DNA from 3 places in the Vreelandella sp. DA03-1M genome. Region 1 is predicted to be linked to each of the others. Evidence: riboswitches for the same ligand, from Rfam matches in the RefSeq annotation. Region 1 holds a riboswitch; each other region holds the start of a gene.
What was found. A riboswitch is a leader RNA that binds a small molecule or an ion and turns the genes downstream of it on or off. The one in region 1 is predicted to bind thiamine pyrophosphate.
Positions count from the first base shown of each region.

Region 2: it holds a riboswitch for thiamine pyrophosphate, as region 1 does, so the genes downstream of both, thiM (hydroxyethylthiazole kinase) here and tenA (thiaminase II) in region 1, are expected to answer to the same signal.
Region 3: it holds a riboswitch for thiamine pyrophosphate, as region 1 does, so the genes downstream of both, ACXUPB_RS15055 (SLC5/6 family protein) here and tenA (thiaminase II) in region 1, are expected to answer to the same signal.

Region 1 is NZ_CM146798.1:1,169,877-1,173,153, forward strand. Features, by position in the region: gene thiC (phosphomethylpyrimidine synthase ThiC) at 1-598, opposite strand, end outside; gene tenA (thiaminase II) at 626-1,309, opposite strand; TPP riboswitch at 1,389-1,548, opposite strand; gene ACXUPB_RS05400 (DUF262 domain-containing protein) at 1,829-3,277, shown strand, end outside.
Region 2 is NZ_CM146798.1:168,908-172,184, forward strand. Features, by position in the region: gene thiE (thiamine phosphate synthase) at 1-344, opposite strand, end outside; gene thiM (hydroxyethylthiazole kinase) at 334-1,143, opposite strand; TPP riboswitch at 1,167-1,265, opposite strand; gene ACXUPB_RS00820 (hypothetical protein) at 1,320-1,664, opposite strand; gene gloA (lactoylglutathione lyase) at 1,909-2,445, shown strand; gene ACXUPB_RS00830 (DUF6164 family protein) at 2,455-2,823, shown strand; gene ACXUPB_RS00835 (cupin domain-containing protein) at 2,832-3,277, opposite strand, start outside.
Region 3 is NZ_CM146798.1:3,192,399-3,195,675, forward strand. Features, by position in the region: gene ACXUPB_RS15050 (sensor domain-containing diguanylate cyclase) at 1-487, opposite strand, end outside; gene ACXUPB_RS15055 (SLC5/6 family protein) at 551-1,930, opposite strand; TPP riboswitch at 1,920-2,027, opposite strand; gene ACXUPB_RS15060 (peroxidase-related enzyme) at 2,089-2,691, opposite strand; partial or broken gene ACXUPB_RS15065 (hypothetical protein) at 2,720-2,923, shown strand; gene ACXUPB_RS15070 (CoA-acylating methylmalonate-semialdehyde dehydrogenase) at 3,065-3,277, opposite strand, start outside.

The DNA of each region.
Region 1 (3,277 bases):
CATCACGCACGAATTCAGGGGTAATCTCATCCGGCAAGCTGGCACCAAAGCTTTGGCCGGGGTGCTGATGGCCCAGTATCCGCTCTACCTCAGCGGTACCTAACGTTTGGCGACGCTGGTTTTCCCGTAGCGCGATAAACTCCATTTCCGGGGTAATAATCCCTTGGCGGGCGTAGTGCAGTTGAGTCACGTTCTTGCCTGCTTTAGCCCGGCGTGGTGTGCGGGTTAAATCAAAGCGCAGCTGGGCAAGCGTCGGGTCGTTGGCGCGACGGTTACCGTAATCAGACGTGGGGCCTGATAGGAATTCGGTGTCGTTGCGCTCTTCAATCCAAGCGCGGCGCAGGGCGGGCAGGCCCTGACGTAGATCAATCAGAGCATCGGGGTCGGTATAGGGGCCGGAGGTGTCGTACACCAGCAGCGGCGGGTTCTCTTCGTCAATGCTGCTGGTTTTGGTGGGCGAGAGGGTGATTTCCCGAAACGGTACGCGAATATCTGGCCGCGAGCCTTCCACGTACACCTTGCGCGAAGCGGGCAGCGGCGCAATGGCGGCGGCATCGACCTGGGCGGTTTCGGCTAGAAAATGGCTCGTTTTGCTCATGGATTGGTTCCTTTTAGTTGTTAGTAATTAATGAGAGAGGTCTTCGTCTATCAGCTCTAGGCCCATCTGCCAGAAGTCGATTTCCAGGCGGGTGGCATCGCGGAATATCTTGGCAAGCTCTTTAAAGCGGGCGGGGGTCACATCGGCAAGGCGGGCGTTGAGCCATTCAAGCTCCGCCTGCATGGCAGCCTGAAACTCCTCGCCTTCGTACATGGCAATCCAGGCATCAAAGGGGTTTTGTTTACCGCGCAGCGTGGAAGGCTGGGCGTTTAGCCAATTGGCGATTTCGCCATAGCCCACTAGGCAAGGGGCTAATGCCACATGCAAATCGAGCAGGTCGCCACGGTTGCCGGTATCTAATACATAGCGGGTGTAGGCCAGCGTCGCTCTGGCTTCGGGAAGCTCCGCCAGTTCTTGCTCGGAAATCCCCCACTCCTGACAAAAGCCCACATGCAGGCCCAGCTCCACGTCCACAATGGCTTTCAAGCCTTCATGGGCTTGGCGCAGATCCGCCAGGGTGGGGCTTTTATAGGCGGCCAGCGCGTAGGCGCGGGCGAAGTGGATCAAAAACAGGTAATCCTGTTTCAGGTAGTGGCGAAACGACGCCTCAGGCAGCGTGGCATTGCCCAACTGACGCACAAAATCGTGCTCAATATAGGCGCGCCAATCTTGCTGGCAGGCGGTGGTGAGATCGGTAAAGCGGTAGCCCATGATGCCTCCGGTAGTAATGATCCGGAGGGCAGGCGAAAAAGATCGAGGAAATGGCACGGAAAGGTGGCGTAAAGGAGCGCCGCGGCCATCGCTTGATCCCTACGCCGGTACCCGCGCCGCAACTCATGTGAGCAGCAGCGCATTAGCCGGATCAGGTTCAGCGGGACCAGCGCTCGGCAGCAAAAATGCTAGCCCTGCGCCATCTCAGCCGGATTTCACCGGCACCCCGTCAAGCTGTTCGTTAGCGGAGTCTAGGCTGCGGATGGGGGAGATGCAAGGGGGCATGATTGGAGATAAAAAATCGTGCAAGCTGCGACTTTTGGTTAAGCGGCCAAAATTGGCTTTGCTATAAAGGGAGTCTATGGGTAGAGTCAAATTGGTGGCTGCAAACCCCCAGTTAATGTGCCGTCGCGTTTATTGAAGCTGTGTGGCTAAGTATATTTAGCATGCATCTCTAGCTGCCTATATTCGCTTGAGTGTATTAATAGGTGAAAATTATTTTTTATAAGAGCTATTTTAATGAAGATAGAAGCAAGCGATAAAGAAGTTCAAGAAGTTTTTTCTTCTGGTTATTTCAAAATACCTAGATTCCAACGCCCCTATTCATGGGGTAAAGATGAAGTGGATAATTTTTGGTCTGATATTATTGGCGATAAGAGTGATAGTTACTTTATTGGGTCAATGGTTGTTTATCAGGCAAGTAAGCCATACTTTGGTATTGTTGATGGACAGCAGCGACTAACAACTATAACAATAGTTTTATCAGTAATTAGAGATGCATTTTTAAAGTTAGGCGAAGAAAATCTTGCAAAGGGTGTTCATAAGTTTATTGAAACCCCCAATAATGACTATGTGAATGAGTTTGTACTTAACGCAGAAACTTCATTTCCATATTTACAGAACCATATTCAGTCATTTGATGAATCAAGCTCTGATATCAAGATAGATTGTGAAGTTGGTGTGGAAGAATCAAATTTAAAGTTTGCCTATGAGCTTTTAACGCAAAAGCTAGGGCAACTTATACCCTTGCATCAAACGGCTGGCTCTCAGATTGAGTTTTTTGCACATACTGATCCTGTTCTTAAGTTAAAAGAGCTAAGAGATAAGTTTTTATCGCTTAAGTTGGTTTTTATCCAATTAGATAACGAGGATGATGCTTATTTGATTTTTGAAACACTTAATGCTCGCGGTCGAGACTTAAAAACCTCTGATCTTGTGAAAAATTTAGTGTTGAAAACTATTAAAAATACTCATTCAACACTTGATAGCCCGAAAGAAGCATGGAATCGCTTAGTAAAACGCTTTGATGATATTTCTGATAGTAGTGTTATTGATACATTCTTATTGCACTACTGGATTTCTAAGCATGAGTATACGACAGATAAAAAACTGTTTTCTCTCATTAAACGTTATATAAATAAGGACTTGGGTAACGCAAGGGTTTTGCTAAAAGACTTGAGTGAGCATGCTGTAAGTTACTCGAAGATGCTTAGCCCAGAGAGCTCTGGTTGGGGAAAAGAACAATATGAAGTCCAGCAATCATTGACTGCCTTAAATGGTTTTAAAGTTAAGCAGCAATCGTCTTTTGTATTGTCCTTGCTCGTAGCCTATTCAAATGGAAAAGTATCACTTAAGCAGCTTAAAACAACTCTGAAGAGAATTGAGCATTTTCACTTTGTTTTTAATGCCATTACTCAGCAAAGATCTTCAGGGAGTATAGCGACGATGTACTCACAACATTCTATTGATTTGTCAAAAGCTCACGACAATGATTCTGTGCAAAAAGTTTTATCAAGTATAACAAGAAAGCTAAAAGAAAAGCTTCCGTCATATAGTGAGTTTGAGGTCAAGTTTTTAGAGTTGAACTATCTATCAAATAGAACTAAGTATAAAAGCATCATTAAGTACTCACTTTGTAAGCTTTTAGGTAACCAGTTGAGTGGTTTAGATATTCATCATGGAAACCTG
Region 2 (3,277 bases), 1.0 Mb from region 1:
AGCTGAGCGAGGGTATTGATCGACAGGCCAATAATCGCCTGTTCACCTAGCGCTCGGCGTGCTTCCTGAACAGCGGCATCGCTCTGACCGACATGCAGGCCATCTGCCTGACTCTCTAGCGCTACCTGTAAACGGTCGTTAATGATGAGCGGCACCCCGGTGCCTGCCAGCAGTGCTTTTAGCCGCTTGGCCTGAGTAACCATCTGTTCATCGCTGGCATGCTTATCGCGTAGCTGCACGATGGTCACACCACCTCTTACCGCTGCTTCAACCGTCTGCTCTAGGCCATAATCGTCGCAAAGCGCAGTGTCGGTCACCAAATAAAGCGATAGATTAAACGGCATGGAGTGACTCCAACTGGGTATGAGCAGTGAGATCGTCAGGGGTCAGTTGATAAAGCGCATCCAGCAGAGCGACTTGGAAACTGCCTGGGCCCTGAGCAGTACTGCCCGCCCGCTCGCCAGCGACGGCAAAGCAGCCTAGCGCAGCGGCAGTGGCTTCCAGCGGGGCTTCACGGTTGGCCGCTACAAAGGCGGTGACCAGCGCGCTAAGGCCGCAGCCTAGCGTTGTAACCTTGGGCATTAAAGGGTGGCCACCGTGAATATGGTAATGCCGTGTGCCATTCGTCACCCAGTCGCTTTCACCGGTCATCGCGACAATGCAGCTATGTTGTTGCGCCAGCGCTATCGCTGCGTCGATGGCTTGGCCGGCGGCAGCTGTCGAGTCCACACCGCGGCCTTGGTTGGCTAACCCATTGAGCGCCAGAATTTCAGAGGCATTGCCACGAATCACACTAGGCTTTAACGCGAGTAACCGTGTGCACAGCGATTGACGATAGCGGGTCGCGCCAACGGCGACAGGATCTAATACCCAGGGAATCGAGTGCTGGCTGGCGGTGGCCGCTGCGGTCAACATCGCGTCCGCCCAGTGGGCAGAGATGGTACCAATGTTGATCGACAGCCCGGCAGAAATAGCGGTGAACTCTGCCACTTCCTCTGGAGCATGCAGCATTGCGGGTGACGCGCCCGTGGCTAGCAACAGGTTGGCCGTGCTGTTCATGGCGACATAATTGGTCATGCAATGGACTAACGGTGTCACTGCGCGCAGCGTTGCAAGGTAATCGCCAAGCGGAGGTAGGGTCATAGCATCCTCCCGGCGGGGAGGTGGTAAGCGGTACCATGACTCCCTACGCCGGTGTTATCCGGTTCAGGTTCAAAGGGTGCGTCTCAGCCCAACCGTAACGGAGGGCGCCCCTGTCGAGCGCTTACTATCCTTGCCTGGAGTAGCCCTGTAAACCCCTGGATACAGACGATGGCAATCTAACGAAACGAAATACGCGTGCCGTAGGTGAGCATCTCGTCAGGCGTTATGGCTTTCCCCTCTATCCCAATCATTTCGTCACCGCACTGGTCAGCGAAGGTCAGCACGCCGTGGGTCAAGCCAAGTTGGCCTAAGGTATCGCGGATTTCACCCGTGCCGAGAAAAGTACTGACGTGCCCTTTGTTATCACTGAGGTCAGACACGCCGTTAGCGTGATGAAAGCGCACTCTGTAAATCCCATCCATCGACTCCACTTCAACAATGGGCGAAAAGCCGTTGTGAAGCGCATTGGAAAGTTGCTTGAGGGTTAAGTGATCACCCAGCGTCATATCAATCGCAGTCATAAAAACCTCCTGAAGGACGCCCTCAATCAGGGGCATCGATCATGTGGCGGGAACTTCTTTTGTAAATCTTATGGATAATAAGTGTAGGGTTTTTGTTTAGGATTGCTAGTGCGCTTACCGGTGCCCCGATACGACACTGCCTACGTGCTTGTAAGGGCTAGCATTCTGGCAATAAAGCCCCCATGGTAAGCGGTATGTGAGGCTCAATAGAGTCAATGAACAGTATTAGCGACAGGAGAGCGTGATGAGTTTTCAAGGTGAGCAGCATCCTGGTGTCGTCGATACACCGCCTCAAACCCAAGGATTCCGTTTAAACCACACCATGCTGCGGGTCAAAGACCCCGAGCGGGCGCTGGCGTTCTACTCAAAAGTGTTTGGCATGCAGGTACTGCGGCGGCTGGATTTCGAGGAGATGCAGTTCTCGCTCTACTTTTTAGCCAACGTGGAGCCGAGCGACAGCGTGCCGGAAGAGACTGACGCGCGTACCGTATGGACGTTTAGCCAGAAGGGGCTGTTGGAATTGACCCACAACTGGGGGACTGAAAACCAGGAAGATTTCGCCTATCACGATGGCAATGCCGAGCCCCAGGGCTTTGGGCACATCTGCTTTAACGTGCCGGATTTGGCAGCGGCACAGGCATGGTTTGACGAGCACGACGTCACCTTCGTAAAACGCGCTGATCAGGGCAAAATGAAGGATGTTATCTTCGTTAAGGACCCGGATGGCTACTGGATCGAAGTAATTCAGGCAGACCTGATGGCGGGTAAAAGCGACGCATGAGGCACGCCAATGGCTGAACTACTGTTCCGGCTGCGCCACGTTACCGACGAAGAGGCCATGGAAGTGCGTGACCTGTTGGCCGACCATGGCTTTGATACCTATGAAACCCAGGCGGGCTTTTTCCGCCTGGGGGTCGATGCTATCTGGCTACGTAATCCACATCAGCATGATGCGGCTATCGCCGCGCTAGACGCCTATCAGGCGGAGCGCCTTGACCGCGTCCAGCGTGAGCATCAAGCAGCGGTTGAGCGGGGCGACGCGGAAACATTGTGGCATCGCTTGGCCGCTCACCCGCTGCAGGTGGTGCTGGTGCTGTTAGCCGTGGGGCTTATTGCGGCTCTTACGCTGCTGCCGTTTCTGGGCTTATCACGAAGCTAAGCACTAAGCTATGCGGGCGGCAGATGACCGCGTTTGAGGTACATCATCACGCCATTTTCACCGGCGGTGAGTGCAGGGGCTGCGCCGCTGGGGTAGCGACACCAGGTGCCCGCCGTGTAGCTATGCTCGCTATCGCTTAGGCTGCCTTCAAGAATCAAAAACTCCAGGCCGCCCAGCAGCGTGGGGTAAGTGATGGAGGTGCCCGCCGACCACCGTTCCAGGCTGGTGCGCTCCTGCTTGTAGGTGTGCAGCATCTTGTAGGCAATGCGCGGGCGACGATCCGGCTGCCAGGGAAGCCGATGCGCAGGTACCGCCAGCTGGAGCGTGTCGTTGGGGTCAAACTGGTGCAGTTTGACAAAAATCAGCGCGCCTTCCTCGCCAATCTGTGGCGTGTGGCCGGTACCGATGGGGTTTCGTAAGTAGCTGCCGGCTGGGTAGCGCCCATGCTCATCGG
Region 3 (3,277 bases), 2.0 Mb from region 1:
GCCGCTCACGAAGGCGAATTTCATCAGTCACAATCGCCGCTAAATCTTTCAAAGCCGCCAGCTCCTGCTCTCTAAGAGTACGAGGCTTAATATCAATCGCACACAGGGATCCCAACGCAAGCCCATTGGAGGTGCACAGCGGAATACCTGCATAAAAGCGAACCCCATCCGAAGCGGCCACATAAGGATTTTGCGCAAAGCGAGGGTCCTTGCGTGCATCTTCAACAATTAACGGCTCTGAGGCCATCACTGTATAAGCGCAAAAAGCCACATCTCGCGTTGTCTCGCGGGTTTCCACGCCCACGCGCGACTTAATCCACTGACGCTCGGCATCAATCAACGTGATCGTTGAGATAGGCACATTCAGTAACTGGGTAACCAGCCTGGTGACGCGGTCAAACGCTGGTTCATCCGGGGTATCTAATAGTTCAAGCTCATAAAGAGCGGCTAACCGCGCCTCTTCATTAAGTGCTATGGGGTAGCTCATTGTAATGTCACCCCTTTAGGTAGGTGTAGTTCTACCAGCATATCGCGACCAGCACTTTCCTGCTTACTGCCTATGGTTTTTACTCATACTCGCGAGCAACACACTCACCAGCGTTGAGGCGACTAGCGCGCCGACAAACGGCCCCAACGTAGGAATACTGCCCGGAAAACTGGCAGCTACCACTCCCGCGATGAGGCTGCCCTGACTGAACCACCCTGGAATAATGGCACCCAGCAACCCTGCAATGCCTCCCGCAATAGCCGCAAAAGGGGTCATTCGTTGCCACAGACCTAGCAGCACAGGCACCACAATGGCGGCACACAGTAAGTCAGCAATCAGGAACAGCCGCAGTACCGACAACCCCTGCAAAGCAATCACTACCACCGGTATCATCAATGCAATCGTGACCCAGCGGGCAGCGGCGATGGAAACACCCCGCTGTTCGCTGCGCGACACCACCAGGGAAGCGATACCATTTTGTAACGTATCAACACTGGAGGCTACCAAAGTGACTGCCAGCACTAAAGCGGGGAGTGTCAGCCAAGCTGGGGCCTCCGTTAGCAGCGCGAAAAACGGCATCGGCGGCTCGCCAAGGGGAACCCCACTCATTGACGCCAGCATGCCCAAACCACCAATGAGCATCACGACTAAGACGGTCATACCGCCGCCTAGCCAAGCGCCACGGCCCAGGCTTTGATCGTCCTTTGCCGCCCAAACGCGCTGCCAATACCCCTGATGGAAGAGGTTCGCTGCGGTGACGGCGATGACCAGCGTTAACGCAACGCTTAGCGCGCTGGCAACGGGGATTGAAGGCAGCGTTGCCTCGCTAGGCATTGTGGGTAGGCGCCATAACGTAACGCTACCTACCGCCAACAAAAGCGCTAGCAACAGCCATGCCTGCCATCGGTCCGTGGCAAGGCTGGCACGCAACCCGCCAACCGCCGTATACACCAGAGTGGTGAGGGCAACGCCAATAATCACCAGCGCGGGCGGCACATCTGACAATAGCGCGGTGATTGACCCAATGGCGGTGAGCTCCGCTGCCAGAAAGCAAGCCATATAGCCAACCGACACCAACGTTACCCAGCGCCGCACGCCTGGGCCATAGCACGCTTCTGCAAACTCTGCGATGCTGCGCCCTTCCGGCAATGCACGGCGAATTTTTGGGCCATAGAGTCCTAATACAATAAACGGCAGTGCCGACCCTAGCGCATAACCTGCTAATGCGAGGGGGCCAACAAAAGCGCCAATTTCGGGCGGGGCAAAGAGTATCCACGCCCCCATGCCAGAGGCAAGAAAGGAGAGACCCAGGGTTGAAGCTGTTTGTGAGTTACGAGCCGTGACATAGTCATCAACGGGTCCATCTACCCAGCGAGCCCGTAGGCCTAAAAAAGCAAAGCAGCACAGCGCCGCGCCAAGCACGGCTGACGTCAGGTATAGCATGTCGCACTTCCTCCGCCGGTACGAACCGGATCAGGTTCCAGGGTCTGCGCAGCGCGCATTCTCAGCCCTTGCAAGCAGGGCTCCCCTGGCGACAGTGAATGAAGACAGTATCGTCAACCAAAAACGCGTCTTAGTAAAGTTTCGCGTCTTAGTAAAATTTAAGGTGTGTTGGCAGCCTCCGCGCGAGGCACCCGCCCCATCAGATAGAACTCCTCATTGGGCGGCGTACCCGCCAGGGTGACCAGTCGATTCGACAAACCAAAAAACGCCGCGATGGCGCCTATATCCCAGCAGTCCTCTTGGCTAAAACCTTCTTGCCGCAGGCGCGTGCGCCACTTATCGGTCATTTCACCGACATCAATGGCACAATGCATGGCAAAGTCGAGCATGACTCGGTGGCGCTCACTAATCGGTGCCACGCGATGGTTGATGGCGACCTGATCCGCAAGCAGCGGGTCTTTGCTGTAGATGCGCACCAGTGCCCCATGCGCCACCACGCAATACAAGCAGCGATTGCGCGCACTGGTAGCGACCACAATCATCTCTTTCTCGGCTTTAGTGAGCGAGTCAGATTCACGCTCCATTAGCGCATCATGGTAGGCAAAGAAAGCACGAAACTCAGCAGGACGATGGGCCAACATTAAAAATACATTAGGCACAAACCCTGCCTTTTCCTGGACGGCCAAAATAGTATGGCGAATATCGTCGGGCAGATCATCTAACGTTTCTGGTACATTAAAACGGCTTAATGGAGCAGACATAATCACCTCTTTATTGTTCAGTTTAACCATCTCATTAAAACGACTTAGCCATAACGAAACAAAAGAACACATCTCCGGTCGTCTAAACGAACTGTTTCCTGCCCCCTACCAAGCGTTTGAAAATGGTACGGATGAGCGCCAACTACATATTCGGGTCATGCTGCATATGTTACTGGCCCGCCCAATGACGCGGGGCCAAATGACCTTGAGAGCCATTCATGGCTGGGAAAATGATTGCTGGAAGAAAGCATGCCGTTGTTTGATAACTTTTAAATCACGATATGTCGGTTCATCGGCTTGGCTTTAGCCTCACCTGCTATCAATTGACCCCGCTTAATGCGGGGCCAGCCTCAGGCATTGAATAGCGCTTCATTTAGCCAAGCGAAATCGTACTATTAATGCCACTGGAAACATTCTCTGGCTCAAACCAACGCGCTGTCACGGTTTTGGTTTGCGTCCAGAAGGCAATCGCCTGCTTACCATTAGGCCCTAAATCCCCCAGTTTTGAAGCCCGCGAGCCGGTGAAACTGAAGTAGGCAACCGGTACGGGGATGGGCACGTTAATACCAATCTGCCCCACATCAAT